Regions from separate parts of the Salinicoccus sp. Marseille-QA3875 genome, predicted to be linked through region 1. Evidence: riboswitches for the same ligand, from Rfam matches in the RefSeq annotation. Region 1 holds a riboswitch; each other region holds the start of a gene.
The links. Region 1 has a riboswitch for S-adenosylmethionine ahead of ACY8DT_RS03540 (LLM class flavin-dependent oxidoreductase). Riboswitches for the same ligand answer to the same signal wherever they lie in the genome.

Region 1 (10,584 bases):
TCACACGTGAAAGCGGTAATGATGTACTCAGGATCAATGACCTGTCCATCGGCTATGATCAAGTGCTTAACAGTCATATCAACTTCAGCGTGGAGAAAAAGGACAGGCTCGCGATACTCGGACCAAATGGTATCGGCAAATCCACACTGGTCAAGACCATCGCCAAAAAAATCCCTGAAAAAGCCGGTGACATCGTATACGGCACCAATGTTTCAATCGGTTATTACGACCAGAAACAGGCGGAATTCACATCCAACAAAAACGTACTGGAAGAATTATGGTCTGAATATCCTGAGATGAGAGAAAGTGATATCAGGAAAATATTAGGCCGGTTTTTATTTACACAGGATGAAGTTAAAAAAAGTGTCAATGATTTAAGCGGCGGAGAAAAAGCCAGGATTCAGCTGGCAAAACTGATGCTTGAAAAAAATAATGTACTGATCCTCGATGAACCGACGAACCATCTGGACATAGACAGCAAAGAAGTCCTTGAAAATGCACTGGATGAATATGAAGGCACCATCATTTTCGTTTCTCATGACAGATATTTCGTCAACAGGATCGCAAACCGCATTTTGGAAATGGAAAAAGAGAAGCTGTTTCTTGTAAATGGTAATTATGACTACTTCCTTCATAAAAAAGAAGAATTGAAAATGACCCAGGAACCTGAAGTGACAGTGGCCGAATCAGAAAATAAAGGCAGCCTCAGCTATGAAGAACAGAAAAGACAGCGTAATGAGATTGGAAAATTGAAAAAGCAGGTTAAAAAACTGGAACAGGAAATTGCAACGCTGGAGGAAGATATAGAGAATATAGAAAATCAGCTGCTGGAGCCTGAAATTTATAATGACTATACAAAATCTGCTGAGCTCAATGAAAAGCTGATAAACAGAAATGAAAAATTGGAACATGTCATGGAACAATGGGCAGAAGGTGAAGAACAATTATCAGAAACGTAGAAGCGTTCGGTCAATATACCGTACGCTTCTTTTTTATTCATATGTTCGGGGTATAAGGTAATTTGTCAGAATTATAACTTCATCACAAAGTTATGCACAAGTCCAGAGTGATTAAATCAACTTTTTAAAGGCTTATCCACATTATCCACAAAGTTTTACACAGTTATACACATTTAAATCCACAGTTGTTGAAGACTTATCCAAGATGAAGCAGGGTTTATTCCACAGGTTATCCACAGAATGTGGATAAAACAAACGTTCCCTGTTGACAACGTCGTTATTATCTTTAATCCACTAAAATTGAATGTATGTTCGTTTCTTTAATTTGCGCATAATAAAAACGAAGACCAGTGACGATCTCCGTTTTTATAAGGGTAAATAATTATAATTGCACCGCCTTATATTGTTTAACTGCCCGGAAAAAAGGTAAAAGTAACTATACAGTGATTTTAAGGAGCGTGTAATGATGGCTGAAAATCATAAAGATCAGCAGGAAAAGATGAGAGAGGAAGCTAAAAAACAGGCTGAAGAAGGCCAGGAACAAAAAGCTCAGATGGAAGAGAAGGCACAGGCCAAGAAACACGATTTTAAAGATGAGAAATCCAAAGCCGGGTCGAAGCAGGAAGAGACTCAAGGCAAGGTCGATGATGCCGTAGAACAGGTCCAGAAGGAAAAAGGGAACAATCAGTTTAATCAGTATAGATAGCATTGTATTATCTTTAAAAAAGCGAAGGCGCAAAATCCAGCCTTCGCTTTTTATATTTTCACATTACATACTATCCACTGTTTCTATATTATCTCGCCCTACTCTACCATTTTTCATTACCGGCAGGTTCGAATTCCTGAATATTTGCTTGAAAAGAAGCCCCTTTATAGGCTTTGAACATTTCTTCAATCATGATTTCATTTTTAGGTTTTGTCAGAATAATTGCATTATCTTTCACTTTAATTTCCAAAGTATCGTTATCTTTAATATCAAGAGATTCTGTTACAACTTTGGGTAACCTGATACCTTTACCATTACCCCATTTATTAACGTTTACTTTTACCATGATATCACCTCTTTATTAATATCATCATAACATTATGGATATACTTCTATATCTTTTAGTATTAGATGTATATTAAACTTATTTATATTATTATAAGTACTATGAAGGATATCATATACTTTCTATTAATTATGATTACACTGAAGAAATGAGGGATTCAAATGGACAGTTATAAAGTGTTGCTTGCAAAGCATAACCGGCTGGAGACAGAACGGTTGATCTTAAGGCCGGTCACATTAAAAGACACTGAAGATATGTATGAATACGCTTCTGATGAAGAGACCACCTATTACGTTTTCAACCGGCACAAGTCACTGGCTGACACCGAAATGGCCATAGTGAACCACTTTATAGAACAGCCGCTTGGCAAATATGGCATTGAGCTGAAGGAAAATGGAAAGATGATCGGGACCATCGAACTGAGAAGAAAAAGTAAAGATTCAAGAGGGATCATCGGTTATACATTAAATCAAAATTATCAAGGCAAAGGTTATATGACTGAAACCGGGGAAGCCATTTTAAAAGTGGGTTTTGATGTCCTCGGGCTGGACTGCATTGCTGCCATGTTCGATGAACGGAATACCGCTTCGGGAAAAGTGCTTGAACGATTGGGCATGAACAAAGAAGGTGTGCTGCGGCATGTACATAAATGGAAAAAGGGCGAATATTTTAATGATGTCTATTATTCCATCCTGAAGGATGAGTATGATATAAAAAGCCCTGAATAATTTTCAGGACTTTTCTTTAATCAAACATTCACTTTTCCTGCTATTCCAACTCTTTTTGCATGATGACTCTCAGGAATTCTCACTTTACCTTTACCAAAAAGATTCTCCCTTAAAGTGGATGCTTCGTATTCTGTTCTGTAGCTGCCGCGTTCCTGCAGAACGGGAATCACATATTCTATGAAATCTTCGAAAGTGACAGGACTCGCTGCCTGGATGATATTAAAGCCGTCGGCGTCACCGATGTTCGCCATCGCTTCCAGTTCATCGGCAATCTGTTCAGGTGTGCCGACCACTTTAGTCGCCCCGATGCCGAGTCCGTGATGGAGCACTGCTTCCCTTACCGTCCATTTTCGTGTCGTACTTGCCGAGTATTTTTTAAGAAAACCATGTGAGGCTTCCGTCTCTGCATCTTCCACATATTGATCCGGCTCATATTTGGAGAAATCGATGCCCGTATGTCCTGAAAGCATTGCTGCTGTCCCTTCATAGCTGACATAAGATAATAGTTCTTCATACTTTTCCTGTGCTTCTTCTTCGGTGCGTCCGACAATCGGCACGATGCCCGGAAAGATTTTTATATCTTCAGCATTTCTGCCGTTTTCCACTGCACGTTTCCTGATATCCGAGGTGAAGGCCTTCAATTCTTCAAGATTACTTGCAAGTGTCGTGAAGAGCGCTTCAGCGTGTTTTGCTGCGAAGGCTTTTCCTTTTTCAGAAGCACCGGCCTGGAACAGTACAGGTGTGCGCTGAGGCGACGGTTCGACCAGATGTTCACCCGGAACACTGAAGAACTCGCCTTTATGATCGATCGGGTGAACTTTATCCGGGTTTACATAGACACCCGTTTCTTTATTTGCAACGACTGCATCCTCTTCCCAGCTGTGCTCCCAAAGTTTATAGACGACATCCATATATTCATCCGCGCGGTCATATCTTGTATCATGTTTGATCTGGCCTTCCATCCCGAGATTGACTGCTTCACTGTTCAAATACGATGTGACGATGTTCCAGGCCACACGACCTTTCGTCAAGTGGTCCAAAGTTGAAAATTCACGAGCCAGCTTATAAGGTTCTGTGTAAGTCGCAGAATAAGTTGGTGCAAAGCCAATATGCTTAGTAACAGCGGCCATGGCTGAAATTGGCAGCAACGGGTTATGCAGTGGCACCTGCACTGCATTTTTTATCGCAGCATCAGAACTGTTTCCATAAACATCATAAATACCAAGTACATCAGCTAAAAATATTGCATCAAATTTACCCTTTTCCAAAAGCTTGGCAAGATCAGTCCAATAATCCAAATCACCATGACGGGCCCCCTGATCTTCCGGATGACGCCACAATCCCGGCGAATGCGGTGCTACAGAATTTAAAGTGAAACCATTCAGACGTATTTGTTTTTTCATAAGTAATCTCTCCCTTTAGCATTGATCAACTTAATTCTTACTAATATAGTAGGAATAGAAAAAGCCTCTTCCTGAGGAAGAGGCAGTTAAGATAAATGCTGCTCCTCCTCATCTTTCAAGCACATCGCTTGTTGGAATGGGCACCTTCCACTGTTAAATAGTGAGGTTGCCGCAGGATCTAAGGACCAATTTCCTCCCCTGCTCTAGATAAGGACTTTATTCTGTTTTAAGTTAAATATCATACTATCAGGGTATGAATGCTATGTCAAACATAATTTTTAGAAAAGTTGATTATTTCTGAAGAATTAGATTGAAAAGCCCAGCCTACAGTATAGACTGGGAATAATATATTATTTAGTATACTCTTCAATATCGATGAAATTCCGTCCGTTTAAGTCAAGGCCAGTAAAATGCTCTTTTAAATATAGCTGGTATGCAGCTGCACCGATCATGGCGGCATTATCAGTACAAAACTTCAGTTCAGGGATATGCAGGTTGATATTCTGCATTCTTGTCAGCTGTTCAAATCTTGCTCTCAATCCACTGTTTGCAGCGACTCCCCCTGCGATGATCAGATTTTTGACTTTATATTCTTCAACAGCCTGCATCGTTTTATTTGTCAATACATCCACGACACTGTGCTGGAATGAAGCCGCTACATCTTCTGAGTTCACTTCCAGATTTTTCTGCTTATGGTTGTGGAGTGAATTGATTACAGCAGATTTCAATCCGCTGAAGCTGAAATCATAGCTGCCCGGTTCCAGGTATGCTCTTGGAAAATTGAATGTATCCCGCCCCTCTTTACTTAATCGGTCGATATGAGGTCCGCCCGGGTAAGGCAGACCGATGACACGGGCCACCTTGTCGTATGCTTCCCCTACGGCATCGTCACGTGTTTCACCGATCACTTCGAAGCTCAGATGATTCTTCATATATATCAGCTCAGTATGACCGCCTGAGACAATCAGTGCCATTAAAGGAAATCTTAATTCTTCTTCCAGCTGATTCGCATAAATATGTCCTGCAATATGGTGGACAGGAATCAAAGGCAGATCATGTGCAAAACTGAATGCTTTCGCAGCATTGATGCCGACCAAAAGTGCACCGATCAAACCTGGACCTTCTGTTACTGCTACAGCATCAAGGTCTTGGGGAATCAGTTCCGCCTGGTTCAGCGCCTCTTCTATAACTGTTGTGATGGATTCCACATGGTGTCTCGAAGCAACTTCAGGCACCACACCGCCAAAGCGTTTATGACTGTCAATCTGGCTCACTACGATATTTGACAGCAGTTCATGTCCGTTTCTCACGACACTGCATGCTGTTTCGTCACAGCTTGTTTCTATACTTAATATTGTAATGTCTTTATTCATCCAGTTTCACCCACATCACGTGTGCATCCTCTCCCGGTCCGTAGTAATCTTTTCGTATCCCCCCGTAGGAGAATCCTTCTTTTTCATACAGGTTTTTAGCTGCATCATTAGCCGTATTGACTTCAAGAGACAAGGTTTTGGTAGACTCTGCAGAATAATCTTTAACATATTTAAGCAAAGTATGCCCGAGACCAAGTCCTCTCTGGTCATCTCTTATTGCAATTGTTGTAATCTGACTCTGGTCAAGAATCAGCCAAAGACCGCAGTAGCCAATGATTTCAGAGTCTTTTTCAATGACAAAATAGTGCGCAAATCTGTTTACGCCAAGCTCTCTTAAAAAAGCTTCTTTTGTCCATGAAGTCTTTGTAAAAGAAGCTGTTTCAATCAGATGTACGGCGTCAATATCCTCGATTTTCATTTCTCTTATAGTTACTGATTTTTGTCCATCCAATTTCTTTCAGCCTCCGATACTCTTAAGTATTCAGGTACAATACCATGAACATCTTCCTGCACAAGCGCTTCATCATAACGCTCGACATTTGAAATTCTCGGTGTCAGATGAGAGAATCCTTCAATATTTTTAAATTGTTCAGTAGAATTTCCGTAAAAGATTACATCATCATTTTCCATTTTTTCTTTTAATTCATCAAAAGCCATGTGTGCCGGAGCCTGTATTGTTTCGAATTTATCTCCATGAAATTTATAGGCAGCCGCAAACACATTGCCCCGTCGTGCATCAAACAAAGAAGCGACTACCCCCTGGGGATTCGACGAAGCTGCCAGCACAAACAATGAAGATACTGAGTATAATTCCACCTTTAAACTGTAGGCCAGTGTTTTAGCGACAGTCACACCGATTCTGACACCGGTATATGATCCGGGTCCCCTGGCAACTATGATACGATCTATATCGCTTTTATTCATTCCGGCGTAATCAAACAGATGACTGATATACACCATCAGAGTTTCTGAATGAGGTCTTGCCACATTGGCATTAATCTCTGCTATATTAATACCATCATCATTAATTGCCAATGATATTACTTTGTTCGATGTATCAATCAAAAGTGATTTCATCTAATGCCTCCATAATTTCATCATTTAAATTCCTGTTTTCTATTTCAAACATACGCCCGTCGCCGTCATGGGTAATTGTAATATTAATAACATTTTTCGGCAAATACTCTTCAATGAAATCCGGCCATTCCACAATGACGATACCATTGCCGAAGTACTCGTCAAAACCAAGGTCTTCATCACTGAACTCAAGACGGTAACAGTCCATATGATGCACATTGAGTGTATCGACCTGATAGCTTTTAATGATGTTGAAAGTAGGAGACGTCATCCTGCGTCCTACACCTAACAGCTCACCAAGAGCCTGAGTAAATGTCGTCTTACCGGCGCCCAGATCTCCCCGCAACAGTAAAACATCATTCCTTTTAATATTATCGGCAAATACTTCAGCTATCTGCTTTGTTCCTTCTATATTATCTGCTTTTATCTTTATCATGTAATCACCTGTTTGAAATAAAAATACTTTAATCTCATTATACAAAAAAAGAGACCACAAAGGGTCTCTAGAAAATTGCCTGGCAGCGTCCTACTCTGACGGGACGAATGTCCAACTACCATCGGCGCTGGAGAGCTTAACGACTGTGTTCGGCATGGGAACAGGTGTGGCCTCTCCGCCATCACTACCAGACAATGTTGACTGTCGAATACATGAAATGTAATCACAGTTTTGGGATGTTCGACTCCGTCGAACGAATGTCTATCTGTGCCGTTCTAAGCATTAGAAATGCAAGAACGTCATCGATATACACTCAAAACCGGATAGAAGCAGACAAACACAAGTGTAAAAACCCTTTACACGGTACAAATCTTTGAATAAGTCGTCGATCGATTAGTATTCGTCCGCTGAGTATGTTGCCATACGTACACGCCGAACCTATCTACCTCATCATCTCTGAGGGATCTATTGGGGAAATCTCATCTTGAGGGGGGCTTCATGCTTAGATGCTTTCAGCACTTATCCCGTCCATACATAGCTACCCAGCAATGCCGTTGGCACGACAACTGGTACACCAGGGGTATGTCCATCCCGGTCCTCTCGTACTAAGGACAGCGCCTCTCAAATTTCCTACGCCCACGACGGATAGGGACCGAACTGTCTCACGACGTTCTGAACCCAGCTCGCGTGCCGCTTTAATGGGCGAACAGCCCAACCCTTGGGACCGACTACAGCCCCAGGATGCGACGAGCCGACATCGAGGTGCCAAACCTCCCCGTCGATGTGAACTCTTGGGGGAGATAAGCCTGTTATCCCCGGGGTAGCTTTTATCCGTTGAGCGATGGCCCTTCCATGCGGAACCACCGGATCACTAAGTCCGTCTTTCGACCCTGCTCGACTTGTTGGTCTCGCAGTCAAGCTCCCTTATGCCTTTACACTCTGTGAATGATTTCCAACCATTCTGAGGGAACCTTTGAGCGCCTCCGTTACTCTTTAGGAGGCGACCGCCCCAGTCAAACTGTCCACCTGACACTGTCTCCCGCCCGGATCACGGGCGTGGGTTAGAATATCAACATCACCAGGGTGGTATCCCACCGGCGCCTCCATGTATACTGGCGTACACACTTCACAGGCTCCCACCTATTCTGTACGGGGGATGTCAAGATTCAATATCAGGATACAGTAAAGCTCCACGGGGTCTTTCCGTCCTGTCGCGGGTAACCTGCATCTTCACAGGTAATATGATTTCACCGAGCCTCTCGTTGAGACAGTGCCCAAATCGTTGCGCCTTTCGTGCGGGTCAGAACTTACCTGACAAGGAATTTCGCTACCTTAGGACCGTTATAGTTACGGCCGCCGTTTACTGGGGCTTCAATTTGCACCTTCGTTCCGAAGAACTAAGCGCGCCTCTTAACCTTCCAGCACCGGGCAGGCGTCAGCCCCTATACGTCACCTTTCGGTTTGGCAGAGACCTGTGTTTTTGATAAACAGTCGCTTGGGCCTATTCACTGCGGCTCATATCTCTATGAGCACCCCTTCTCCCGAAGTTACGGGGTCATTTTGCCGAGTTCCTTAACGAGAGTTCGCTCGCTCACCTTAGAATTCTCTTCCCAACTACCTGTGTCGGTTTACGGTACGGGCGGTATATATCTTGCTAGCAGCTTTTCTTGGCAGTGTGAATCAACAGCTTCGCCTACTAAATTTCGGCTCCCCGTCACAACTCACGGTTACACAGGGCGGATTTGCCTACCCTGACCACTCGTTGCTTGGACATGCACTTCCATCGGCATGCCTGACCATCCTCCTGCGTCACCACATCACTCGAACAATATACACCGGTACAGGAATGTCTACCTGTCATCCATCGCCTACGCGTCTTCGCCTCGGCTTAGGTCCCGACTAACCCAGAGCGGACGAGCCTTCCTCTGGAAACCTTAGTCATTCGGTGGACGGGATTCCCACCCGTCTTTCGCTACTCACACCGGCATTCTCACTTCTAAGCGCTCCACATGTCCTCACGATCATGCTTCGCTGCACTTAGAACGCTCTCCTACCATCAATAAATTGATCCACAGTTTCGGTAATATGTTTAGCCCCGGTACATTTTCGGCGCAGCGTCACTTGACTAGTGAGCTATTACGCACTCTTTAAATGATGGCTGCTTCTAAGCCAACATCCTAGTTGTCTGTGCAACGCCACATCCTTTTCCACTTAACATATATTTGGGGACCTTAACTGGTGGTCTGGGCTGTTGCCCTCTCGACAATGGACCTTATCACCCACTGTCTGACTCCCATGAAGCGCATCTATGGCATTCGGAGTTTGTCTGAATTCGGTAACCCGGGATGGGCCCCTCGTCCAAACAGTGCTCTACCTCCACGATGCTCTCATGAGGCTATACCTAAATATATTTCGGAGAGAACCAGCTATCTCCAGGTTCGATTGGAATTTCACCGCTACCCACACCTCATCCGGTCACTTTTCAACGTAAGTCGGTTCGGCCCTCCATCCAGTGTTACCTGGACTTCAGCCTGGACATGGGTAGATCACCTGGTTTCGGGTCTACGACGATATACTATGGCGCCCTGTTCAGACTCGCTTTCGCTGCGGCTCCACATTCACTGCTTAACCTTGCATATCATCGTAAGTCGCCGGTTCATTCTACAAAAGGCACGCCATCACCCATTAACGGGCTCTGACTACTTGTAAGCACACGGTTTCAGGTTCTATTTCACTCCCCTTCCGGGGTGCTTTTCACCTTTCCCTCACGGTACTGGTTCACTATCGGTCACTAAGAAGTATTTAGCCTTGGGAGATGGTCCTCCCGGATTCCGACGGAATTTCTCGTGTTCCGCCGTACTCAGGATCCACCTAGGGCCGACAACGTTTTCGTCTACGGGACTGTTACCCCCTCCGGTTCATCTTTCCAGATGGTTCGACTAACATTATCTTTCCACATTGGTGTCCTACAACCCCAGCCGAAGCTGGTTTGGGCTCTTCCCGTTTCGCTCGCCGCTACTCAGGGAATCGTGTTTACTTTCTCTTCCTCCGGGTACTAAGATGTTTCAGTTCCCCGGGTCTACCTCCAAATGCGCTATGTATTCACGCATTGGTAACGTCCATAAGACGCTGGGTTCCCCCATTCGGACATCTTCGATTCACAGCTTACTTACAGCTCCTCGAAGCATTTCGGTGTTGGTTCCGTCCTTCATCGGCTCTTAGTGCCAAGGCATCCACCGTGCGCTCTTCATCACTTAATCGTAATGAATTTGTGAGTGTACTGGTTACAGTACATCGCGTGTATCTTGAACTCTTTGTTCTCGGTTTTCTACGCTTGTTTTGATTTCGGTTAAAATCATTTGTTTTGTTTGCTTCTCTATCCGGTTTTCAATGTACATCATTCTCTACTACATATTATAGAAGAGATTTTTAAAAGACTATCTAATAGATAATCTAAAAATGGTGGAGACTAGCGGGATCGAACCGCTGACCTCCTGCGTGCAAGGCAGGCGCTCTCCCAGCTGAGCTAAGCCCCCATGATTATAATATAAATGGT
Region 2 (10,584 bases), 1.1 Mb from region 1:
GTCCATGATGACTGTACGATAGAGCTGGTTCAAATTGTTAAAATTCATGTGTGAAAAACTCCTTCGTACGTTTCAGTGAATCGATGAAAAAGTCAATTTCATCTTTAGTGTTGTATAAATAAAAACTCGCTCTGGCTGTGGACGACACGCCCAAAAACTTCATCAGCGGCTGGGCACAATGATGCCCTGCCCTGACTGCGATACCATCTGAGTCCAGCGCCGTTGCCAAGTCATGTGGATGTACACCGTCTAAATTAAATGTGATCAGTCCGGCACGTTCTTCTTTTGGACCGTAAATTTCTATGCCTTCGATTTCAGACATTTTGTCATAGGCATATTTAACCAGCTCTTGTTCATAGCGAAGAATCTCATCAGCACCGACATCATCTATATAATCAATCGCTGCGGATAATCCGATTGCCTCGGCAATCATCGGTGTTCCCGCTTCAAATTTAACCGGTACATCGGTCCAAGTAGATTCTCTTAAATCTACGAAGTCAATCATATCTCCACCATATTCGATAGGTTCCATATTATCAAGCAATTCAGCTTTGCCGTAAAGCACGCCGATACCTGTCGGACCCAACATCTTATGGCCGCTGAACGCATAGAAATCCACGTCCAGATCCTGTACATCTACGCTCATGTGCGGCACTGACTGTGCGCCGTCTACGATGATGAAGGCATCATGCTTATGAGCGATTTCTGCGATACTTTTAATATCATTGATCGTACCGAGTACATTGGAGACATGTGTAACTGCGACAATTTTCGTTTTGTCTGTCATTACCGCTTCGACATTTTCTAACTTAATCGTTCCATCTTCTTCAAGTGGAATGAAAACAAGTTTGGCATTTTTGCGCTTTGCAAGTTCCTGCCAAGGTACAATATTCGCGTGGTGCTCCATTTCAGTGACGACGATTTCGTCGCCTTCTGAAATGTTTGCATCGCCAAAGCTTCGGGCAACCAGGTTGATTGCAGCTGTTGTGCCGCGTGTAAAGACGATTTCTTCATAACGCTGTGCGTTGATGAAGCCTCTGACTTTCATGCGTGCCTGCTCATAGCCGTCCGTCGCTTTAGTTCCCAGTGTGTGGACACCTCTGTGAACGTTCGAATTGTACTCATTGTAATATTCACTCATCGCGTCAACCACCTGGACAGGTGATTGGCTCGTCGCAGAAGTATCCAGGTAAATCAAAGGGTTACCATGAACTTTTTGATTAAGGATTGGAAAATCTTTGCGGATAGTATTTATATCCATATGGGAAAAACCCCTTTAACGCTTATTTCGATAAGACTTTCATCTCTATGATTTCTGTAAGCTGCTTCTTGACCGATTCGATTGGCAGCGCCTTTACTACAGGATCCAGGAAACCGTGAATGACAAGCCTCTCAGCTTCTTCCCGGGAAATGCCGCGGCTCATCAGATAGAACAACTGAAGTGGATCCACACGCCCGACTGAAGCTGCGTGGCCTGCAGTAACGTCATCTTCATCAATGAGAAGGATCGGGTTTGCATCTCCGCGCGCACGTTCGCTCAGCATGAGGATACGTGATTCCTGCTGTGCATCACTGCGTGTCGCACCATGTTTGATGTAACCGATACCGTTGAAGATGCTTGTCGCTCTGTCTTTCATGACGCCATGCTTCAGAATATGCCCATTGGAATCCTGGCCGTAATGGATGATCTGTGTCGTCACGTTTTGATTCTGCTCACCGCGTCCGACTGTGACCGTCTTCATATCTGAATTCGAACGGTCGCCCATCAGGTAAGTCGTATTGTCATTGATGACGTTCGAATCGTTCATCAGGCCGAGTGCCCAGTCGATTCGTGCGTCCTTGCCTACAATACCTCGGCGGTTGATGTAGCCTGTCATGCCTTCTGCAAGCACATCCACTGCACCGTATGTGATTTTAGCATTATCCAGTGCAAGCACTTCTGAAACGATGTTGATCTGTTCACTTGTGTTTTCCACGTTGGATAAATAGTTTTCTACATACGTCATTTCTGAACCTTGATCGGCAACGATCAATACATGATTGACGATGGATGCTTTTTCATCATCATGAAGTAAGACCATCTGTACAGGGTCTTCAATAAGCACGTCTTTAGGCACATAGACGAACAATCCGCCATTCAGCATCGCAGTGTGGAAAGCTGTGAGTTTATTCTCATCAACTTTGACACCATCTTCCATGAAATATTTTTTAACTAATTCAGGGTGATTGTGTGTCGCTTCGACAATGTTCTCTATGATCACACCTTTATCCTGTAATTTCTCATCGATTTGAAGGTAAGCAGGCGTGTTGTTGTGCTGTACATAAATATTTTTAGTGTTATCGATATCAAGAAGTTCTTTCACCGTTTCAGGCAGTTCTTCAAGACTGTTGTAAACACTGCTGTCAACAACAGGCTCGGACATTGTGAAGAAATCCCATCTTTTGATGTTCGTCTTGTCCGGTTTAGGCATGTCGATGTTTTCTATCAGTTCCAGTGCTTCTTTCTTTTTATTGATTAAAAAGTCTGATTCGCCGCGCTCTGTTGCACGCTGAATGACTTCGTCCGCATTTATAATAAAATCATTAGATACAGTAGCCATTATGATCCTCCTGTCTTAATTAACGTCAGATTCTACAGTTACGTCATCAATACCTAATTCTTCTTTAATCCAGTCATAACCTTCCGCTTCCAGGCGTTCAGCTAATTCTTTGCCTCCGGATTTAACAATTCTACCTCTCATCATAACGTGTACATGGTCAGGTGAGATGTAGTTAAGAAGTCTTTGGTAGTGAGTGATGATCAATGAACCGAATTGTTCACCGCGCAGTTTGTTGATACCTTTGGAAACAACTTTCAGTGCATCGATATCAAGACCTGAGTCAATTTCGTCCAGAATACCGAACTTAGGTTCCAGCATCATAAGCTGTAAGATTTCGTTTCTCTTCTTCTCACCGCCGGAAAATCCTTCGTTCAGGTAACGTGTAGCCATATCCTGATCGATTTCAAGGTATTCCATGTTTTTATCTAATTTCTTAATGAATTGCATTAAGTTGATTTCGTCGCCTTCTTCACGCTGAGCATTGATTGCTGAACGCAGGAAATCTGAAGTCGTTACGCCTGAGATTTCTGATGGATACTGCATCCCGAGGAAAAGACCAGCCTGTGCGCGTTCGTCCACTTCCATTTCCAATACATCTTCACCATCAAGAATTACTTCACCTTTTGTCACTTCGTAACGAGGGTGACCCATAATCGCTTGTGCCAAAGTGGATTTACCAGTACCGTTTGGTCCCATCACCGCGTGAACTTCGCCTTGCTTAAGTGTCAGGTCGACACCTTTTAAAATTTCTTTACCGTCTATTTCGACATGTAAGTTTTTGATTTCTAGAACAGAAGTCATTTACTTATCCTCCAATTAGAAAATATTATTTCCATACTCCACTAGTTTATAATAATTCTAATCTATAGTCAAAGATATGGAGTATGTTTCACACTGTCTTATTATACCTTAAAAATGAAACATATTAAAGGGAATCCCCTCATCTTAAAGTATGATTCCCAGCTTGAATTGAATTCGTCTTCTTTGAGAATAAAAAAACCTAAATGATTTCAGAAATCATTCAGGTTGTAATAATTCACTCATAAAACCAGAGAGATTATTTTGAATTTTTAGTCTCCATCGGTAATTTTTCATCTGCTGCCCACTCTGATAATGAACCGTCATAAACAGAGACATTTTCCTGTCCGAGTCTATTCAGCAGATACTGCGTCCAGGTCGCTGCGATTGCACTTCCGCAATAAGTGATGACTTTCTTATCTTCATCAAGTGCACCAACTTCATCAAATTTCCGTTTTAATTTTTCGTCATCGTAGATTTCCCCGGTTTTAGGGTCAGCCAGATCACCGAAGAATACATTGACCGCACCTTTAATATGGCCCGGACGTGCATAAGTGTCTGCAGTGCCGTTATAACTTTCAGGCTGCAGACTGTCCAATATGATTACACCGTCATCGTCTATTGCATTCAATACATCTTCTTTGTCCGCATAAAGTTCAGATCTGCGTTGTATGTTCAACCCGCCTTTTTTTGGTGTACTCACTTCATCAGTCACCGGGCGGTTTTCCTTTTTCCATTTATTATAGCCGCCTTCAAGTATCGCAAAATTGTCGAACCCTTCAAATTTCAGCTGCCATGCGAAGCGCGATGCCCAGTCGGAAGCTTCGAAGTCGACGCCCACCATTGCTCCACGGTCATAAATCACTACAAAGGAATCATCATCAATTCCAAGTTCTTTTATTTTTTCTACGAACTCATCATGAGGGATGACGGCAAAATTATATGATGCATCCGCATCAGAGAAGTCATTTTTCAAATCTGCGAATACTGCGCCGGGAATATGTTCTTTATCATACTCTTCCTTACCGCTCCATACATCATAATAGCCGCCTGCTTCAGGAATCTGTAAAAATGTCGTAGCATCTATGATTCTTAAATTTTCATCTTCCAAATGCTCGTTTAACCATTCTGTTGAAACAAATCCAGTGTTTTTATCTGACAATTGAAGCACCTCTTTAAATCATATTTAATTACTATGATTTAAATATATCATACAAACTCATTCAATGAAAAAGATATGATTTTTATATACTGAAAAATTTAAACCGGATACTTTTTTAGCATCCGGCTTTCAATCGTCTTTTATTCACTTGATGATATCCATTGTGAACGGCGGTCTGTATGATTCACCATTCAATGTTTTAATGATACCGATGACGATGAATACAATCATTGCTACCTGAATGATCGGTCCCAGAACGAAGCCGATCAATACTACTGTTGATACCCATGCGATAAACGCGTAAATCGTATATGATATTCCAAAGTTTGCCACATGCCTCAACGCCTCTGCAGTTTCGGGGTCATCATCTTTTTTTAATGCCCAAATAAGCAAGGGGCCGACAATCATAGTAAAAATCGCTAAAATATATGATACAAGGACGAGTGACGAATCGTAACCTGTTTGAGTGTTCTGTGTCATTTATTACCCTCCCCCTTTCTTTTTATAGCCTTATTGTAAGTTTACCATTAATATACTTTGTGTACAATTGATTATTCCGGGGAAAGTTCGTGCTGAAAATAAAAACCACGACAAATTTTATAAGATTTATCGTGGTCTTTATTACTATTATTCTGCCGGGATGACTGCACCTTCGTAGTTATCTTCGATGAACTGTTTGATTTCATCGCCTTGAAGCACTTCCATCAGCTTATTGATATCTTCTCTCTCTTCATCGCCTGAACGCACCGCAACGAGGTTTGCATAAGGAGATTCCCCGTCTTCAATCGCGATAGAATCATCAACCGGGTTCAATCCGCCGTCAAGGGCAAAGTTGGAGTTGATGATGACGACCGGAGCTTCATTATTATTGTACATTTCAACCAATAATTCCGGTGCTGTCTGATTATTGAATTCAAAGTCGTGCGGGTTCTCGGTAATATCATCGAACGTCGCATTTTCAATATCGATGCCCTCTTCGATTTCAACCAGGCCTGCATCGACGAAGAATGACAGGAAACGGCCTTCTTCAGCAGGGTTGTTCGATACAAGGATTGTAGAACCGTCCGGGACATCTTCCAATGATTCATGATCCTGTGAATAAACAGCCATCGGCTCGATATGTACGTTGCCTGCCGATACCAGATCATAGCCGTGTGATTCAACTTCACCATCCAGGTATGGTGTGTGCTGGAAGAAGTTTGCATCCACTTCTTCATCAGCAAGGAGACGGTTTGGTGTTGTATAGTCGTTGACGATGTTAACGTCGAGCTCAATGCCGTCTTCTTCAAGAATTGTTGCAGCCTCTTCTAAAATTTCAGCATGGGGTGCAGGGGATGCAGCAATTGACAATGTGCCGCCCTCTTCTTCTGACGCTTCTTCAGATGAACCCTGCTCAGTTTCAGCAGACTCTTCACCTGTATCAGCGCTCTCTTCTGCACCTTCTTCGCCACTGCCGCATGCAACCAGAACAACTGCAAAAACTGATAAAGCTAAAAACAGTAAAAATTTCTTCATATACATCCAATCCTCTCTAGGTATTCTATTTATAATATATGATTATTATCTCTTATCCACAGCTTTTGCGAGGAAGTCTCCTGCGAACTGGATGATAAAAACAATAATCAGTATTACTATTGTTGCAACTAAAGTGACGTCACTCTGATTCCGCGTAAACCCGACCATGTAGGCAAGGTTCCCGAGGCCGCCTGCGCCGATGACGCCGGCGATTGCAGTCGAGCCGACCAGCATGATGGCCGTCACTGTGATGCCTGAAACAAGTGCAGGCAGTGATTCCGGTATCAATACTTTCCATATGATCGTCCATGTGTTTGCACCCATCGATTCGGCCGCTTCTATTACACCTTTATCTATTTCTTTAAGTGCAATTTCAACAAGACGTGCATAGAACGGTGATGCACCGATAATGAGCGCCGGCAGTGCACCCTGGACACCCATGATGGTTCCCATAATCGCTTTTGTAAACGGGATGAGCAGAATGATCAGAATGATGAACGGTATCGCCCTGAAGAGATTGACGAGAAAAGCCGTAACGCCGTAAACCGGCTGGCTCCCCGCATTGTCGCTCTTATCGGACAGAAAGAGTATGATTCCTAAAACAAGCCCGATCATCAATGTAAAGAAAGTTGCGATGCCCGTCATATAGATTGTATCGACTGTCGCTTCCCAAACGACATCCCATTTGACGTTTTCAAAACTGAACATATCTCTGAAGGCCTGGAAAAATTCATTCATTACTTCTCCACCTCCACTGTAATATCCTCATTGGCAAGCTCATCGATCACTTTTTGAAGCGTCGTACCGTCAATGTCCATCGCAACATAAAGGTGGCCGTATGATTCGTTGTTCGTCTGTTTGATGTTACCAGACAGAATGTTCATATCCAGATCGAACTGCTTGATCACTCTGGAGACGACCGGTGTTTTGGATTTAGTGCCGACAAAGCCGATTTTAAGTATTTTGGAATCCGGGAACAGCTCTCTCACTTCGTCGAGGGCAAGCGCTGTTTCTTCATCGTTGATATCATCTTTGACGAATCTTTTAGTTACACTGTGTGACGGGTTCTGGAACAGCTGCAGCACTCTGCCCGTCTCGACGACCTTGCCGTTCTGCATGACAGCGGCTCTGTCGCATATTTTCCTGATGACATGCATTTCATGTGTGATAAGCACTATTGTCAGGTTCATTTCCTTCCTGATTCTCTGCAGAAGCTCGAGCACTTCATCCGTTGTTTCCGGATCGAGTGCGCTTGTCGCCTCATCACAGAGCAGAACCGTCGGTTCATTTGAAAGTGCCCTTGCGATGCCGACACGCTGTTTCTGACCCCCGGACAATTCACTCGGGTAATTTTTCTCACGTCCTGTGAGACCAACCAGTTGAATCAGTTCCCCGGTCCGTTTTTTCCGTTCCTTTTTTGCGACTCCCGCAATCTCTAATGGAAAGCTGATGTTCTCCTCGACCGTCCGTGACCAGAGCAGATTGAAATGCTGGAAGATCATCGAAACTTTTTGCCGCTTCTGCCTGAGGTCCTTTTTAGACAATTTGTTGATGGTATCGTCTCCGATGATGATTTCGCCGGATGACGGGGCTTCCAGACCGTTCAAGAGACGGATCAATGTCGATTTTCCGGCACCTGAATATCCGATGACGCCAAAGATTTCCCCGCTTTCTATATGCAGGCTGACATCATCCACTGCAGTGATGTCAGCTGATTTCGTACTGTAGTTTTTATTTACATTTAAAATATCTATCATTAATCATCTTCCAAACTATTATAAATTTAAAAACCTACTCACTTGCTATGAAATGAGTAGGCTTCTTTTATCTTCAGCCTCTCATCTTTGAATCGATTGATTCAGTGATTTGGCACCTTGTCTTTGAGACGGTTGCCGTGGCATCAACGGGCACTTCCCTACACCACTCTTGATAAGAGTTATTATTCGATTGTGAATCATAATACCATCAGTCCGGACTTCCGTCAATACTGACGGCTGAGTATATCCATCAGATTTGTGACGGATTCAAAACGGTAGACACTTTCTTTCAGTTCACCGTTTTCAAATATCAACAGCGCCGGTGCGGAGGTTATTTTATAATCATTGATAAAATCCACATGGTAATTCAGATCAATTGCTGTATATTCAAAATCTATAATTTCCTGAGTCAAATTCAACATGCGTTCCGCAATCTGGCAGTTTGCACAGATCGGCGCATAACCGTACAGAATAAATTTTTCTTCAGAATGAATAAGATTGTATATATCCTGTGTCTCTAACTGCTCTTTCATCATAAAACTTACCTTTCATAATCAAGCTCGTGTCGACATAAAAACCATGACGCATCAGGAGGTTTGCGAGGTAGTCTCTTGGGCATCTGCCGACTTCTCCAAATTTAGGGTCAATATAAATGTGGGTACTTTCACTGAGATGTTTTTTGAACCATTTACGGATTTTGCGGCCTTCTTTATCGGCATCCGATAATATATAAATATCAGAGCCGTCAAGCTGTTCCAAAATTTCATCAAGTTTTGAAACTCCCATTGTACCAAAAGTGCATATGATCTGCACAGGTTCTACAAGCACTTCCTCGATACGGCGTTTGTCAGTTTTACCCTCAACAATGAGTACTTTATCAGAAAGATACATTTTCATCACCCTTGGAGTTTTATTTTATTTTAAAAAAACTCTAGACAATGTCTAGAGTTTTTAAATTATGCTTCGATAACTGCTTTGTATCCGTCAGCATCTAACAGGTCATCTAATTGTGATGTGTCTTCAAGTTCAACTTTAACCATCCAAGCTTCTTCATATGGTGATTCGTTTACTAACTCAGGGCTGTCTTCAAGCTCTTCGTTCACTTCAACGATCTTTCCGTTTAATGGAGCATACAGTTCAGAAACAGTCTTAACTGATTCTACGCTGCCGAAAGATTCACCCTTAGTCATTTCATCGTCTTCTTCAGGAAGCTCGACAAAAACGATGTCTCCAAGCTCACCTTGAGCGAAATCAGTAATTCCGATTGTTACTGTATTTCCATCAACTTTTACCCATTCATGATCTTCAGAATACTTTAAGTCGTTTGGTAATGCCATAATAGAAAACCTCCTCAAATTAATCTATACAACTACATAATGACATATTTCACATAGTTTCTCAAGCTTATTACTTATAAAAGCGCTTCCTTGTACTCCGCTTCTTTAAACCCAAGCAGGACACGCTCTCCTGCATCGACCATTGGACGTTTTATCAACATTCCATCAGAAGACAGGATCTCGATCTTTTCAGCATCTGACATCTCGGGCAGCTTATTTTTCAAATCGAGTTCTTTATATTTCTTCCCTCTTGAATTGAAAAATTTGTTGATATCCTGATTTGATTTCTCAATGATCTGTTTCAGCGTTTCTTTTGACGGCGGTTCTTTCACCATATCGTGCGCTTCGAAGTCCACACCATTCTCTTCTAAAAACCTCTTCCCTTTTCTGCACGTCGTACACTTGGAATATTCGTAAAAAGTAATCATCCGGTACCTCCATAGATAGTCAGTTTATAGTCTATACCCGATACTCTGACAGGTATTCATACTAAGTTTTCCCCTTATTTCCATTCTACAATATTTAAGTTTTAAGTGGTAATATTAAGATGATTCATAAAAACTGACTGGAGGGATAATGATGGATGCAATCAGAACATATAATGATTATAAAGAGATAATTAAAAGCAACGATAAGATCATCATAAAATTTTATGCTGACTGGTGTCCGGACTGCAGTGTATTGGACCATTTCATCAAGCCGATCATGAAAGAATACAGATATATTGACTGGTACGAACTGAACCGTGATGAAGTACCTGCCGCAGCAGATGAAAATGACGTTACGGGCATCCCCGGGCTCCTTATCTTTAATAAAAGCAGGAAGACTGCCCACCTCCATCCAGTGCACGCAAAAACGCCGGGAGATGTCAGGCAGTTTTTAAAAGAAAATCTGTAGAACATAAAAATGCCCGACGATTCTTTGAAGTGGAATCCTCAGGCATTTTTTTAAATTTCATATGCTTTAAGTGCATCTTTGATTCTGGATGCATGAACCTGTCCGGGTGCACTGTTGTTAGTGATATAGCCGTATGTCAGACATGATCCGAAATCACCGCCTGCAAGACGCGTCACTTTACCCAGCTCTCCCATGGAGATGCCGATGACTTTATTACCGATGGCCTCCTTGCCGATCTTGACTATCTTCAGCATGTTGACCACATCATCGGCATCATTCGGCAAAAAGGCAAGCTTCAGAATCTCACCGCCTGCCGAATGCATGTTGTATAACATCTTCTGCATTTCTTCCAGCCTCGGTGTTTCCTTGAAATTATGATGGCTGAAGAGAACCGTCCTGCCATGTTCCCCGGCACACTCCACAATTTCCGAAATCACTTTGCCCCCGGTCACAAATTCAATATCGATGATGTCGATATCACACTTTATGATGACATCCATCAGAAGGTCCTTATACTC
Region 3 (10,584 bases), 880 kb from region 1:
TAGCAGCGGGGTTTATCATTATCGCCCAGCGTAAAGAACTGCAGCACTTGAGAGAGGTCAATGGAAAGCTGCAAGTTAAAGCGGGCCGGGATGAATGGGTCAAACAGACAAGAGAAGTCATGAAAAAGGACGGTCAAGTCAAGGCGGTAAAATATATCAGGGATGAAACCGGCATGTCACTTATAGATGCGAAACAGTTTGTGGATAGTATCGGTAATAAGAAGTAACAGATTCAGTGTAAACACAAGCCCGGAGATGCTGGATAAGATTGCAAATGCAGCAGATAAGAAATTGGAAGTTGAATTTGTATAGTCAGTGAAGATCACTCGAAGCGAGTGGTCTTTTTTCTTGAACTTTATTCTATTCACCAAAACAAGTATAATTGAAGAATATATTGTATGAACGAGAGAGGATGAATATTTTGGCAAAGAGTGTAGTACTTGCTGAAAAACCTTCAGTGGCACGGGACATCGCCCGTGTACTGAAATGCAGTAAAAAAGGAAATGGTTTCCTTGAGGGGAATAATTATATCGTAACATGGGCGTTGGGGCATTTGGTTACACTTCAGGACCCGGAACGTTATGACAAAAAATATCAAAAGTGGGATTTAAACGAGCTGCCGATGCTGCCGAGCCCATTGAAACTGACGCATATCCCGCAGACGACGAAACAGTTCAAGGTTGTACAGACGCAGTTGAAAAGAAAAGATGTAGGAGAAATAATCATCGCGACGGACGCCGGACGTGAAGGAGAGCTGGTCGCCAGATGGATCATCGACTACGTCAAGGTGAATAAACCGATCAAACGCCTGTGGATTTCATCTGTCACTGACAAGGCGATTTCACAAGGGTTTCAAAACCTGCAGCCCGGCAATAAATACCGGAACCTTTATCAGGCAGCCGTCGCGAGAAGTGAAGCGGACTGGTATGTAGGGCTGAACGCAACACGTGCACTGACGACGAAGTTCAATGCACAGCTGAACTGCGGACGTGTACAGACACCGACCCTCGGCATGATTGCTGCACGGGACGAAGAAATTAAAAACTTTAAACCGAAAACATATTACGGTCTGGAAGTCGGCACGGATAAATTGAAGTTCAAATGGAAAGACGGCAATAATTATTCTACTTTCAATGAGGAGAAAGTTGGAGACATCCATAAAAAACTGAAAGCGGACAGTCTGACGGTCAAAGATGTTACCAAGAAGAAAAAGAAGCAGTTTGCACCGGGCCTTTACGACTTGACCGAACTGCAGAGAGATGCAAATAAGATTTACGGCCTGTCTGCCAAAGAAACACTGCAGACGATGCAGAATTTGTACGAGCGTCATAAAGTGCTGACATATCCACGGACGGACTCGAAGTTTATCTCCAATGACATCGTGCCGACTTTAAAAGAAAGAGTGCAGGCAAGCGGAATCGGCAACTTCCGTAAAGTAGGTACGCATATTTTAAGATCTCCGATCAAAGGTAACGGATCATTCGTCAACGATAATAAAGTCAGCGACCATCATGCAATCATCCCGACTGAAAGTACTGTGCATTACAGTGATTTCAGCGAGCGTGAGAAAAGAGTGTACGATTTGGTGATCCAGCGCTTTATGAGCGTTTTATTGCCGCCGTATGAATATGAAGAGACGATTGTGCTGGCGGAAGTTAATGGTGAAACACTGGAAGCCAAATATAACCGCGTACTTCAGCAGGGTTTTAAAATCGTCTATAAAGAAGAAGCTGAAGGAAAGACTGTAGATGTGAAAAAAGGCGAAGAGTTGAAAGTCAGTTCTGTGAACAGAACAACCGGTGAAACCGCGCCTCCGCCGAGATTCACGGAAGCGTCACTGCTTCAGGCAATGGAAAATCCGGCTAAATACTTCAGCATGGATAAAGAACACAAGAAAACGCTGAGCGAATCCGGCGGTCTGGGCACAGTAGCGACAAGGGCAGACATCATCGATAAACTGTTCAATACCTTTTATTTGGAGAAAAACGGGCAGGCAATCAAGATTACATCCAAAGGTAAGCAGCTTCTGGACCTCGCACCGGAGATTTTAAAATCTCCGGTGACGACTGCAGTGTGGGAGAAACAGCTGGAACAGATTGAAAAAGGGCAGCTGGATAAACAGAGATTTATCGAAGACATGAAGAAGCATACGAAGAGTATTGTTGCAGAAGTCAAGAACAGTGAAAAGAGCTTCAAACATGACAATATTTCAGGACGCGACTGTCCGGACTGCGGCAAGCCGCTGCTTGAAGTGAACGGCAAGAAAGGCAAAATGCTCGTCTGTCAGGACAGGGAGTGCGGTCATAGAAGAAATGTCGCCAAAATCACCAATGCAAGATGTCCGAACTGTAAGAAGAAAATGACGCTGAGCGGTGAAGGCGATGGTCAAATATTTACATGTACATGCGGCCACCGTGAGAAACTTTCCAGTTTCAAAGCACGCAGGGATAAAGCCCAAAAAGGAAAAGTCGATAAACGTACGGTGAATAAATATCTGAAAAAAGATGATAAAGAAGAACCGATCAACAATGCATTGGCAGATCAGCTGAAGAAACTGAAACTGGATGAATGATAGAGCAAAGTTTTATGTCCTATCGCTCAAGCGGCGATTTATTTGGCCGGTAGGATTACACAATTAAATGGATTATGAATAAGTCTTTGAAACGAAAGTTTCAGAGACTTATTTTGTTTGAATATAATTTACATATTATAGACAAGAGTTTGAAGTAATACTACTATGTAGATATACGAATAGGGGTGGTTTTTATGACAGACATTAACCAGATGGGGTTTTATTGCTAAAAGTCAACGTGCAAAAAATTAAAAGGGGTTTTATAATGACGCATGTCAGGGAATTATTAATCAACCAGTTTCAGGCGAATGCAGATGATCCAAGTTTCTATGCACCGGTGAGTGCCGCTTTACAAGATTTGACCGAACAGGATGCAGGGTTTAAAGTTCATCCGGAAGCAATGACTATTTTAGAACTAGTGAATCACCTTATTTATTGGAATAGGACGTGGCAGCACCGCTATAAAAATAAAAATTTCAAAAGTGTAGAAAGCATTGATAATGATGATACATTTTTAGATCATGACAATTCTTCTTTTGAAAATAAAAAGAATGAACTTATCGAACTGTTATTATATTGGAATGAATTATTGGAAGAGTCGCAACTGGATGAAGGCGTCGAAGGATTTCCGGTCGACGCAAAATGGTGGGAATTGATCAGTAACGCAGCTGCCCATAATTCTTATCATATTGGACAGATTGTTTTTATAAGAAAAGTGATGGATAGTAAATGGAAGTCTGATATGTGATCATGAGAGACAAAGACAGATGATGTGATCCAGTAATTGCCGGGACAATCCATTAAACGCCTCGCGACTCATCCCGCATGCGCGGAAGGACCGTTAAAATAAACTAACAGAAAGGCAGGCGTATTTTTATGCAGATCATAGTCGATGCGGATGCGTGTCCTGTGAAGGATATTATATTTAAAACAACGAAGAATAAAAATATTTCTGTAACACTCGTTTCGAGCATCTCACATTTTTCCAATCAGGAGGTACCTCCACATGTGGAGACCATTTATGTAGATGCGGGCCGGGATGCGGCAGATTTCAAAATTGTTGCACTTGCATCAAAAGATGATATTGTCGTCACTCAGGACTATGGGCTTGCTTCTTTACTCCTGCCCAAAGGCACGACTGTGCTCCATCATAACGGTTTTGAATATGATGATATGAATATTAATCATCTGTTGAACACCCGCCATATAAGTGCAGCAATCAGACAGGGAGGCGGCAGGACAAAAGGTCCGAAGCCGTTTTCAAAAGATGATCAGCAGGCATTTTTAAAATTGTTTCAAGAGAAGATTGAAAATTAACCCCTCCAATATGGCGGGGTTTTATACTTCATGAAAATAAAAAATAATATGATTTGTTTATCCAGCCGTTAAGTTATAAACTATAGAAATCTTAAGTATAGGTAAAAGGTGAAAAGAATGATTGATTGGTTAACGACTATAATGAATGATTTCGGGTATGCAGGAATCATACTTTTAATAGCGATAGAAAATATATTTCCACCTATTCCGTCAGAAGTGGTATTGACATTCGGAGGCTTTATGACCACAACTTCTGAGCTCACGATTCCCGGTGTGGTCATCTCTGCGACAGGGGGCTCTGTACTTGGTGCAGTGGTTCTTTATTACATCGGTGTTCAGTTGAGTGTCAAAAGGCTGGAAAAAATCATTGATAGATGGGGACATATTCTGCGCGTAACAAAAGAGGACATTAAAAAAGCGGATAAATGGTTTGATAAATACGGCCCATGGACAGTATTCTTCTGCCGCTTCATTCCGCTGATCAGAAGTCTGATTTCAATTCCTGCGGGGATGTCTAAAATGAATGTGCTGTTATTTTTAGGTTTAACGACTTTAGGCACACTGATATGGAATATTGTACTCGTCTACCTGGGTGCTGCTGTCGGCAACTCCTGGGAAGATATAGTGGGTTATATGGACATTTATTCCAATATTGTCTACGCTCTCATTATCATCGGCGTCATTGTCCTGATTGTACTTTACATCAGAAAAAGGAAATCATACAACAATTGATGGCCTTTTACTGTTCTATATATTCAAAAACGACCTCTTCTTTTTCTTCATCGTACTCGACTGATAAATCATGGCCATCAAAAAACCATAGATCAGATTCATTGATATAAAACTCAATACCGTCCTCTTCGTATTCGACCGCTTTTTTCCTGTCATCTTTATCCAGTGTAAAAGCGAGAGAATATCCTTCACGGATTTTACTGTCGCCGTAAATCTGGACAATAAAACGCACCTTACTGCCAGATTCCAATTCCACTTCTTCTTTGAACCAGTCTAATGCATTGTCTGTTACTGTAAGCTTCATATCACACACTCCTTAATGTTGATGCCAACCTATCATTGGTTTTATCCTATAACTATTTATAGAAGAGTGCAAATATTTAGAGCTTTCTAATTTTCTTCTCTATCTTCTGGAGCGTATTCCAGAATATCTCCCGGTTGGCAGTCGAGAGCTTTACATATTGCATCCAATGTTGAAAATCTGACGGCTTTAACTTTACCGGTTTTCAAGTTGGACAGATTGACGATGGACACGCCGATTTCATCGGCCAGTTTTCCGAGTGGCATCTTTCTGTCTGCGAGCACTCTGTCGAGTCTGACTATTATCATGTTAACCACCCTTTCTAAACTGTTGCATCATATTCTTCCTGTAAGAACGCACCATATTTGAATACTTTAGCAAGAATCCAGATGATAATTCCACTGAATAATATCATAAGGTTAAAATTAAGGTCTAACTGGCCGAAAGAAAATATGAACTGATCATCCAGCTCCGTTGTAATTTCCATTACAGAGAAAGTCTGCATCATCAAGTTTTGAACAGCGAGTTTTGCCAGTGCATCAATTATTGTAAATACCATTAGAGTATATCCTGCAAATTCTATGAACCGGCTGTTTTTAAGTGTAAAAATTTCGCCGTGTTTTAAGTTATGCAGCCATCTGTTGATGAAAAATAAAATAAGAGCAACGGTAATGAGATAGAAGAATTGTGATACAAGAGCGAGCATGATTGCAGTCTGGTCCAGGCTGATGGATTCGAGATAAGCCTCAGTAATTTCCAAGGTCAAACCTGTGCTTTCGTATGTTCCGACAACTGGCAGCTGTGTCAGTCTGTCTTCAATCAGATTCAATGGCATAAACGGCACAATGACGATACCTGCGAGTACGGCAAGAACGCCCAGAATTAAAATTATCAAAGGGATGAAAGAGAGAACGTAAAGCACTTTAACCATCGTTCTGAAGCGTTTATGGATTACTGCGTTTTCGGTCATCGGTAAAACCTCCTTTATTTTATATTACCAATATACACTAATGTTTAACTCTTTGCAATAATTATTTAATGATAAACATTAAATATTATACTTATAACATTAAAAGTATAAAGGGGAATACTGTCATCATGGTGTTTCCATAAGATGATTAAAGATTTTATGATTTTAAAATTTTCCGATAAATCATTGACCTTACTTATCCCGAGTGATAATATATGGATTAACTAAATAATACTTTCTTATCAAGAGAGGTGGAGGGACCGGCCCGTTGAAGCCTCAGCAGCAGACCATTATTGGAACTGTGCTAATTCCTGGAGTGCAAGCTCCCAGATGAGAAGAGATGACGGACGTTATCCTCTTTTTATCAAAGATAAGAAGGGGATTTATTTATAATTAAAACACTTTAGGAGCGGATAATATGACAAATGTAAAAACGGGACCTTTCAAAGCGGATCACGTGGGGAGCTTACTCAGACCGGAGCGGATTCATAACGCACGTGAAGCCTATAAGAATAATGAACTTTCATCAAGTGAACTATATGATATTGAAACTGAAGAGATTACTAAAGTCGTTGATAAACAGATTGAAGCGGGATTGAAGGCAGTGACCGATGGTGAATTCAGAAGACGTTTCTGGCACACGGATTTCCTTGAAAATTTAAACGGTGTTGAAGGCTACGTTCCTGAAACCGGTTATGCATTTGTCGGTGAAGAAACCGAAGCCTGGGATGTGCGCAACAAAGGAAAGCTTTCATTCAACGAAGACCATCCGCATGTTAGAGATTTTAAATTATTCAAAGAAATTGTCGGTGACCGTGCTGTTGCAAAACAGACCATCCCGAGTCCAAACCAGTTATTCAATGCAGGTATCAGAGACCATGAATACTATTCTGATGTTGAAGATTATGCAGACGATGTCATTCAGACATACAGAGATGCTGTCAAAGCATTTTATGAGGCAGGCTGCCGTTATCTTCAGTTCGATGATGTGTATATCGCGGGACTGAATGCCGAAGAGCTGCCGTTCAACGACAGCGGTCTGGACAGGGAAAGACTGATTGACCTTGCACTGCGTGTCGTCAACGGCGTGCTTGAAGACAAGCCCGAAGATCTTGTGGTAACAACGCATTTGTGCCGTGGCAACTACCGTTCCAAATGGGCATTTGAAGGCAGTTACTCAAAAATTGCACCGGTTCTGTTTGCCAAAGAAAAAGTGGACGGTTTCTTTTTAGAATATGATGATGACCGTTCAGGCGACTTTCAGCCGCTGGATGAAATTCCGAACAACGGACCGCAGGTGGTCCTTGGACTCTTCACTTCAAAGCATGGTGAACTTGAGAGCAGGGAAACAATCAAGGAACGAATTGAAGAAGCCAAGCAGTTCATCCCTAAAGAGCAGATTTCACTGAGCCCACAGTGCGGCTTCGCTTCGACTCACCACGGAAACATTTTGACTGAAGAAGACCAGTGGAATAAAATCAAATACATCGTTGAACTGTCTGAAGAATTACTGTAATTGAAATGTAAGGCGTGCAGCACATTGAGTGCTGCATGCTTTTTTTATGCTTCTGACTCAGCGCTGTTACAGATGTTAAGAGTTTGTATAATTTTATGATTCATATGGATTAATATGCAAATCACTGGTAAATTTGAAGATATTAACTTTATTATACGGAGGAAAACATGACCAATCATTCAAACTCTAATAACAATAATCAATCAGGCAGCAATCTGATGGAAATCTTACTGACTTCACTGCGCCTCGGTCTGACTTCTTTCGGCGGTCCGGTTGCACATCTCGCTTATTTCAAAGAGGAGTATGTAAATAGAAAGAAATGGCTCGATGATAAATTATATGCGGACATTATCGCTGTCTGCCAGTTCCTGCCCGGACCTGCAAGCTCGCAGGTCGGCATTTCAATCGGTATGCTGCGCGGCGGTATAGCGGGCGGGATATTATCTTTTCTCGGATTCACATTGCCATCTGTTTTAGTACTGATCATTTTTGCACTGCTGTATCAGAACCTGGATTTGGAGGGGGCTGTTTTCATAAACAGCTTGAAAGTCGTTGCTGTGGCAGTCGTGCTGCACGCACTGCTCGGCATGGGTAAAAATCTTGCACCGGACATCCCGAGAATGCTTATGGCGATTGCTGCGGCAGGTTTGATGCTGATCTACCCGAATGCATGGATTCAGATCCTGACAATCTTACTCGGCGGTCTGCTCGGATATTTCCTGTTTAAGAATAAGGCAGAAAATAAAATAACAGATTTTAAATTTAACCTGACACGCAAAATAGGCATCATTTCATTCAGCACACTTATCGGACTGTTGATTCTGCTCCCGTTACTCAATTCACTTTTCGATAACCAGTACTTGAATATATTCGATATATTCTTCCGTGTCGGTTCGATTGTTTTTGGCGGCGGTCATGTTGTCCTGCCGATGATCGAGAGGGAAGTTGTACCTACAGGGCTTGTTTCGGCTGATGAGTTTCTGGCAGGTTACGGAATGGCCCAGGCGGTGCCGGGACCTTTATTTACATTTGCAAGTTATTTGGGAACGGTTATGCTGGGGACGATGGGCGGCATCATCGCAACGATTGCGATGTTCCTGCCATCATTTCTGCTTGTGATGAGTGCATTGCCTTTTTTAAATCTGCTGAGAGGCAATAAGAAATTCCAAAGCATTCTGATGGGAGTCAATGCGACGGTGGTCGGAATTCTGCTTGCAGCATTTTACAATCCGGTGTTTATAAGTGGTATTAACTCCGGCAGTGATTTTTTCCTGGCGTTGTTATTATTCTTCCTATTATATAAAATGAAGGTGCCTGCGTGGATGATAGTTATTCTTGGAGTTGCTGTCGGATATCTATTACAATTGTTACCAGGACTATAGTATTTTCAAGGATAGGAATGAAGCTTTTGTATATTTTATTGTTCGTTTTATTTGCAGGGTTGGTCATCAAGTCATTTTACACCCATTACTTTTCCAAAACAAAGCGCTATTTTGCTTTTGATGATTCGAGATATCGTGAAGAAGATGATTTCTTGAAAATTCACGCACTCAATATTGGTAATCTTGAAAGAATCTTTTTATATTTGATGCTTGTTACATACCTTATTGCTCTGGCCGTATTCATCTTTACCGACCATCCGGCAGCAATCTGGATACTTGCTACGGTTCTGGCCTGGCAGTTTGTACTCAGTTTATTCATCGATTTGAAGCTTTACTCAGCATTTCATGATAAAGGGCATCTTTTCATGGTGGTCATATGGCTGATTTTGATTGTAGTGTTGTATTTTGGATTGTCCAGATTTGATATTTACGCATAATTTATGATTAGGAGCAGTGCATGATATGAGTAATCAGAAAATAATATTCTTTGATATAGACGGAACGCTCTATAACAATGAAAAAGTAGTGCCGCAATCCACTAAAGAGGCTGTGAAGGCTGTAAAGGACGCCGGTCATATTGTGGCTATTGCGACCGGCCGTTCACCGTTCATGTATGAAGACTTAAGGGATTCATTGGGTATCAATACCTTTGTGAGTATGAACGGCAACTATGTGGTGTATGAGGACGAACTGATCTATACCAATCCTTTGGATGCCAAAAGACTGGAAGACATCACAGAAATTGCCATGGAAAATGATCATCCACTTGTATATCTGGATGATCAAAACATGCTGTCCAATATGCCGGAACATGAATATATGACTGAAGGCATTTCAACATTGAAGCTCGGCTTTATGCCCGGACACGATCCGGATTACCACATTGACCGCGATATTTATCAGTCGTTGTTGTTCTGTCCTAAAGGTGAAGAGTACCTTTATAAAAAGCAGTTCGAGGATTCATTCCAGTTTATAAGATGGCATGCCTATTCGATGGATGTCTCGCCCAGAAATGGATCCAAGGCCGAAGGCATAAAAAAAGTCGTGGATAAGATGCGGTTTGACATTAATGATGTATATGCTTTTGGCGACGGTCCGAACGATATCGAGATGTTGCAGTATGTTCCGAACAGCTTTGCCATGGGAAATGCACAGGAAGAAATCAAGATGCAGGCGAGACATGTGACAAAAAGCGTTGAAGATAACGGCATTATGCACGGACTGCAATCAGCGAATCTGATTTAATCAAAAATTTTGTGATGTTTATAATTGAGATTACCGGGAAAATATATAGTGTTGAAGAACAATGAAACTATATATCAGAAGTTGAATAATTAATAAAAATTATTTGGGAAAGGTGATTTCATGGTACAAGTGACAGAAAAGAACAAAGTTATCGAATCATTGAATAAGCAGTTGGCGAACCATACAGTTTTATGGGGAAAGATTCATAATTACCACTGGTACGTCAAAGGCCCTCATTTCTTTTCACTGCATACGAAGTTCGAAGAACTGTATGAATCCACGGCAGTCATAGTAGATGATCTGGCAGAAAGAATTTTAGCGATTGGCGGTCAGCCGATTGGTAAGCTGGCAGAAGCGCTTGAGGAATCCAGTATCGATGAAGGTGAATACGGTTTGAATGCCGAATCGATGGTCAAGCAGCTCGTAGATGATTATGAAGTCATTGCTGCAGAGCTGAGAAGCGGCGTCAAGGAAGCAGAAAATGCAGGAGATGATTCGACTGCAGATATGTTTATCGCATATATCCAGGGTATTGAAAAAGATGTCTGG

Region 2: another riboswitch for S-adenosylmethionine. It lies ahead of ACY8DT_RS09350 (methionine ABC transporter ATP-binding protein); the one in region 1 lies ahead of ACY8DT_RS03540 (LLM class flavin-dependent oxidoreductase).
Region 3: another riboswitch for S-adenosylmethionine. It lies ahead of ACY8DT_RS08030 (5-methyltetrahydropteroyltriglutamate--homocysteine S-methyltransferase); the one in region 1 lies ahead of ACY8DT_RS03540 (LLM class flavin-dependent oxidoreductase).

Annotation. Positions count from the first base shown of each region.
Region 1 is NZ_CM143103.1:679,763-690,346, forward strand. Features, by position in the region: gene ACY8DT_RS03520 (ABC-F family ATP-binding cassette domain-containing protein) at 1-959, shown strand, start outside; gene ACY8DT_RS03525 (hypothetical protein) at 1,426-1,665, shown strand; gene ACY8DT_RS03530 (AbrB/MazE/SpoVT family DNA-binding domain-containing protein) at 1,769-2,011, opposite strand; gene ACY8DT_RS03535 (GNAT family N-acetyltransferase) at 2,173-2,739, shown strand; gene ACY8DT_RS03540 (LLM class flavin-dependent oxidoreductase) at 2,760-4,142, opposite strand; SAM riboswitch class I at 4,248-4,356, opposite strand; gene tsaD (tRNA (adenosine(37)-N6)-threonylcarbamoyltransferase complex transferase subunit TsaD) at 4,493-5,515, opposite strand; gene rimI (ribosomal protein S18-alanine N-acetyltransferase) at 5,508-5,933, opposite strand; gene tsaB (tRNA (adenosine(37)-N6)-threonylcarbamoyltransferase complex dimerization subunit type 1 TsaB) at 5,945-6,592, opposite strand; gene tsaE (tRNA (adenosine(37)-N6)-threonylcarbamoyltransferase complex ATPase subunit type 1 TsaE) at 6,573-7,028, opposite strand; rRNA gene rrf (5S ribosomal RNA) at 7,106-7,220, opposite strand; rRNA gene ACY8DT_RS03570 (23S ribosomal RNA) at 7,402-10,288, opposite strand; tRNA gene ACY8DT_RS03575 (tRNA-Ala) at 10,489-10,564, opposite strand; tRNA gene ACY8DT_RS03580 (tRNA-Ile) at 10,581-10,584, opposite strand, start outside.
Region 2 is NZ_CM143103.1:1,799,549-1,810,132, reverse strand. Features, by position in the region: gene sufU (Fe-S cluster assembly sulfur transfer protein SufU) at 1-48, opposite strand, end outside; gene ACY8DT_RS09385 (cysteine desulfurase) at 38-1,261, opposite strand; gene sufD (Fe-S cluster assembly protein SufD) at 1,284-2,600, opposite strand; gene sufC (Fe-S cluster assembly ATPase SufC) at 2,616-3,401, opposite strand; gene ACY8DT_RS09370 (sulfurtransferase) at 3,658-4,560, opposite strand; gene ACY8DT_RS09365 (DUF4870 domain-containing protein) at 4,705-5,040, opposite strand; gene ACY8DT_RS09360 (MetQ/NlpA family ABC transporter substrate-binding protein) at 5,188-6,075, opposite strand; gene ACY8DT_RS09355 (methionine ABC transporter permease) at 6,121-6,813, opposite strand; gene ACY8DT_RS09350 (methionine ABC transporter ATP-binding protein) at 6,813-7,832, opposite strand; SAM riboswitch class I at 7,911-8,011, opposite strand; gene ACY8DT_RS09345 (thioredoxin family protein) at 8,057-8,368, opposite strand; gene ACY8DT_RS09340 (toprim domain-containing protein) at 8,316-8,723, opposite strand; gene gcvH (glycine cleavage system protein GcvH) at 8,789-9,169, opposite strand; gene ACY8DT_RS09330 (arsenate reductase family protein) at 9,244-9,597, opposite strand; gene ACY8DT_RS09325 (thioredoxin family protein) at 9,749-10,066, shown strand; gene aroD (type I 3-dehydroquinate dehydratase) at 10,117-10,584, opposite strand, start outside.
Region 3 is NZ_CM143103.1:1,560,268-1,570,851, forward strand. Features, by position in the region: gene ACY8DT_RS07990 (hypothetical protein) at 1-227, shown strand, start outside; gene ACY8DT_RS07995 (DNA topoisomerase III) at 422-2,572, shown strand; gene ACY8DT_RS08000 (DinB family protein) at 2,838-3,320, shown strand; gene ACY8DT_RS08005 (YaiI/YqxD family protein) at 3,449-3,889, shown strand; gene ACY8DT_RS08010 (DedA family protein) at 4,007-4,621, shown strand; gene ACY8DT_RS08015 (HesB/YadR/YfhF family protein) at 4,629-4,925, opposite strand; gene ACY8DT_RS08020 (helix-turn-helix domain-containing protein) at 5,012-5,230, opposite strand; gene ACY8DT_RS08025 (DUF2975 domain-containing protein) at 5,245-5,892, opposite strand; SAM riboswitch class I at 6,129-6,229, shown strand; gene ACY8DT_RS08030 (5-methyltetrahydropteroyltriglutamate--homocysteine S-methyltransferase) at 6,311-7,408, shown strand; gene chrA (chromate efflux transporter) at 7,576-8,790, shown strand; gene ACY8DT_RS08040 (hypothetical protein) at 8,817-9,227, shown strand; gene ACY8DT_RS08045 (Cof-type HAD-IIB family hydrolase) at 9,253-10,035, shown strand; gene ACY8DT_RS08050 (Dps family protein) at 10,156-10,584, shown strand, end outside.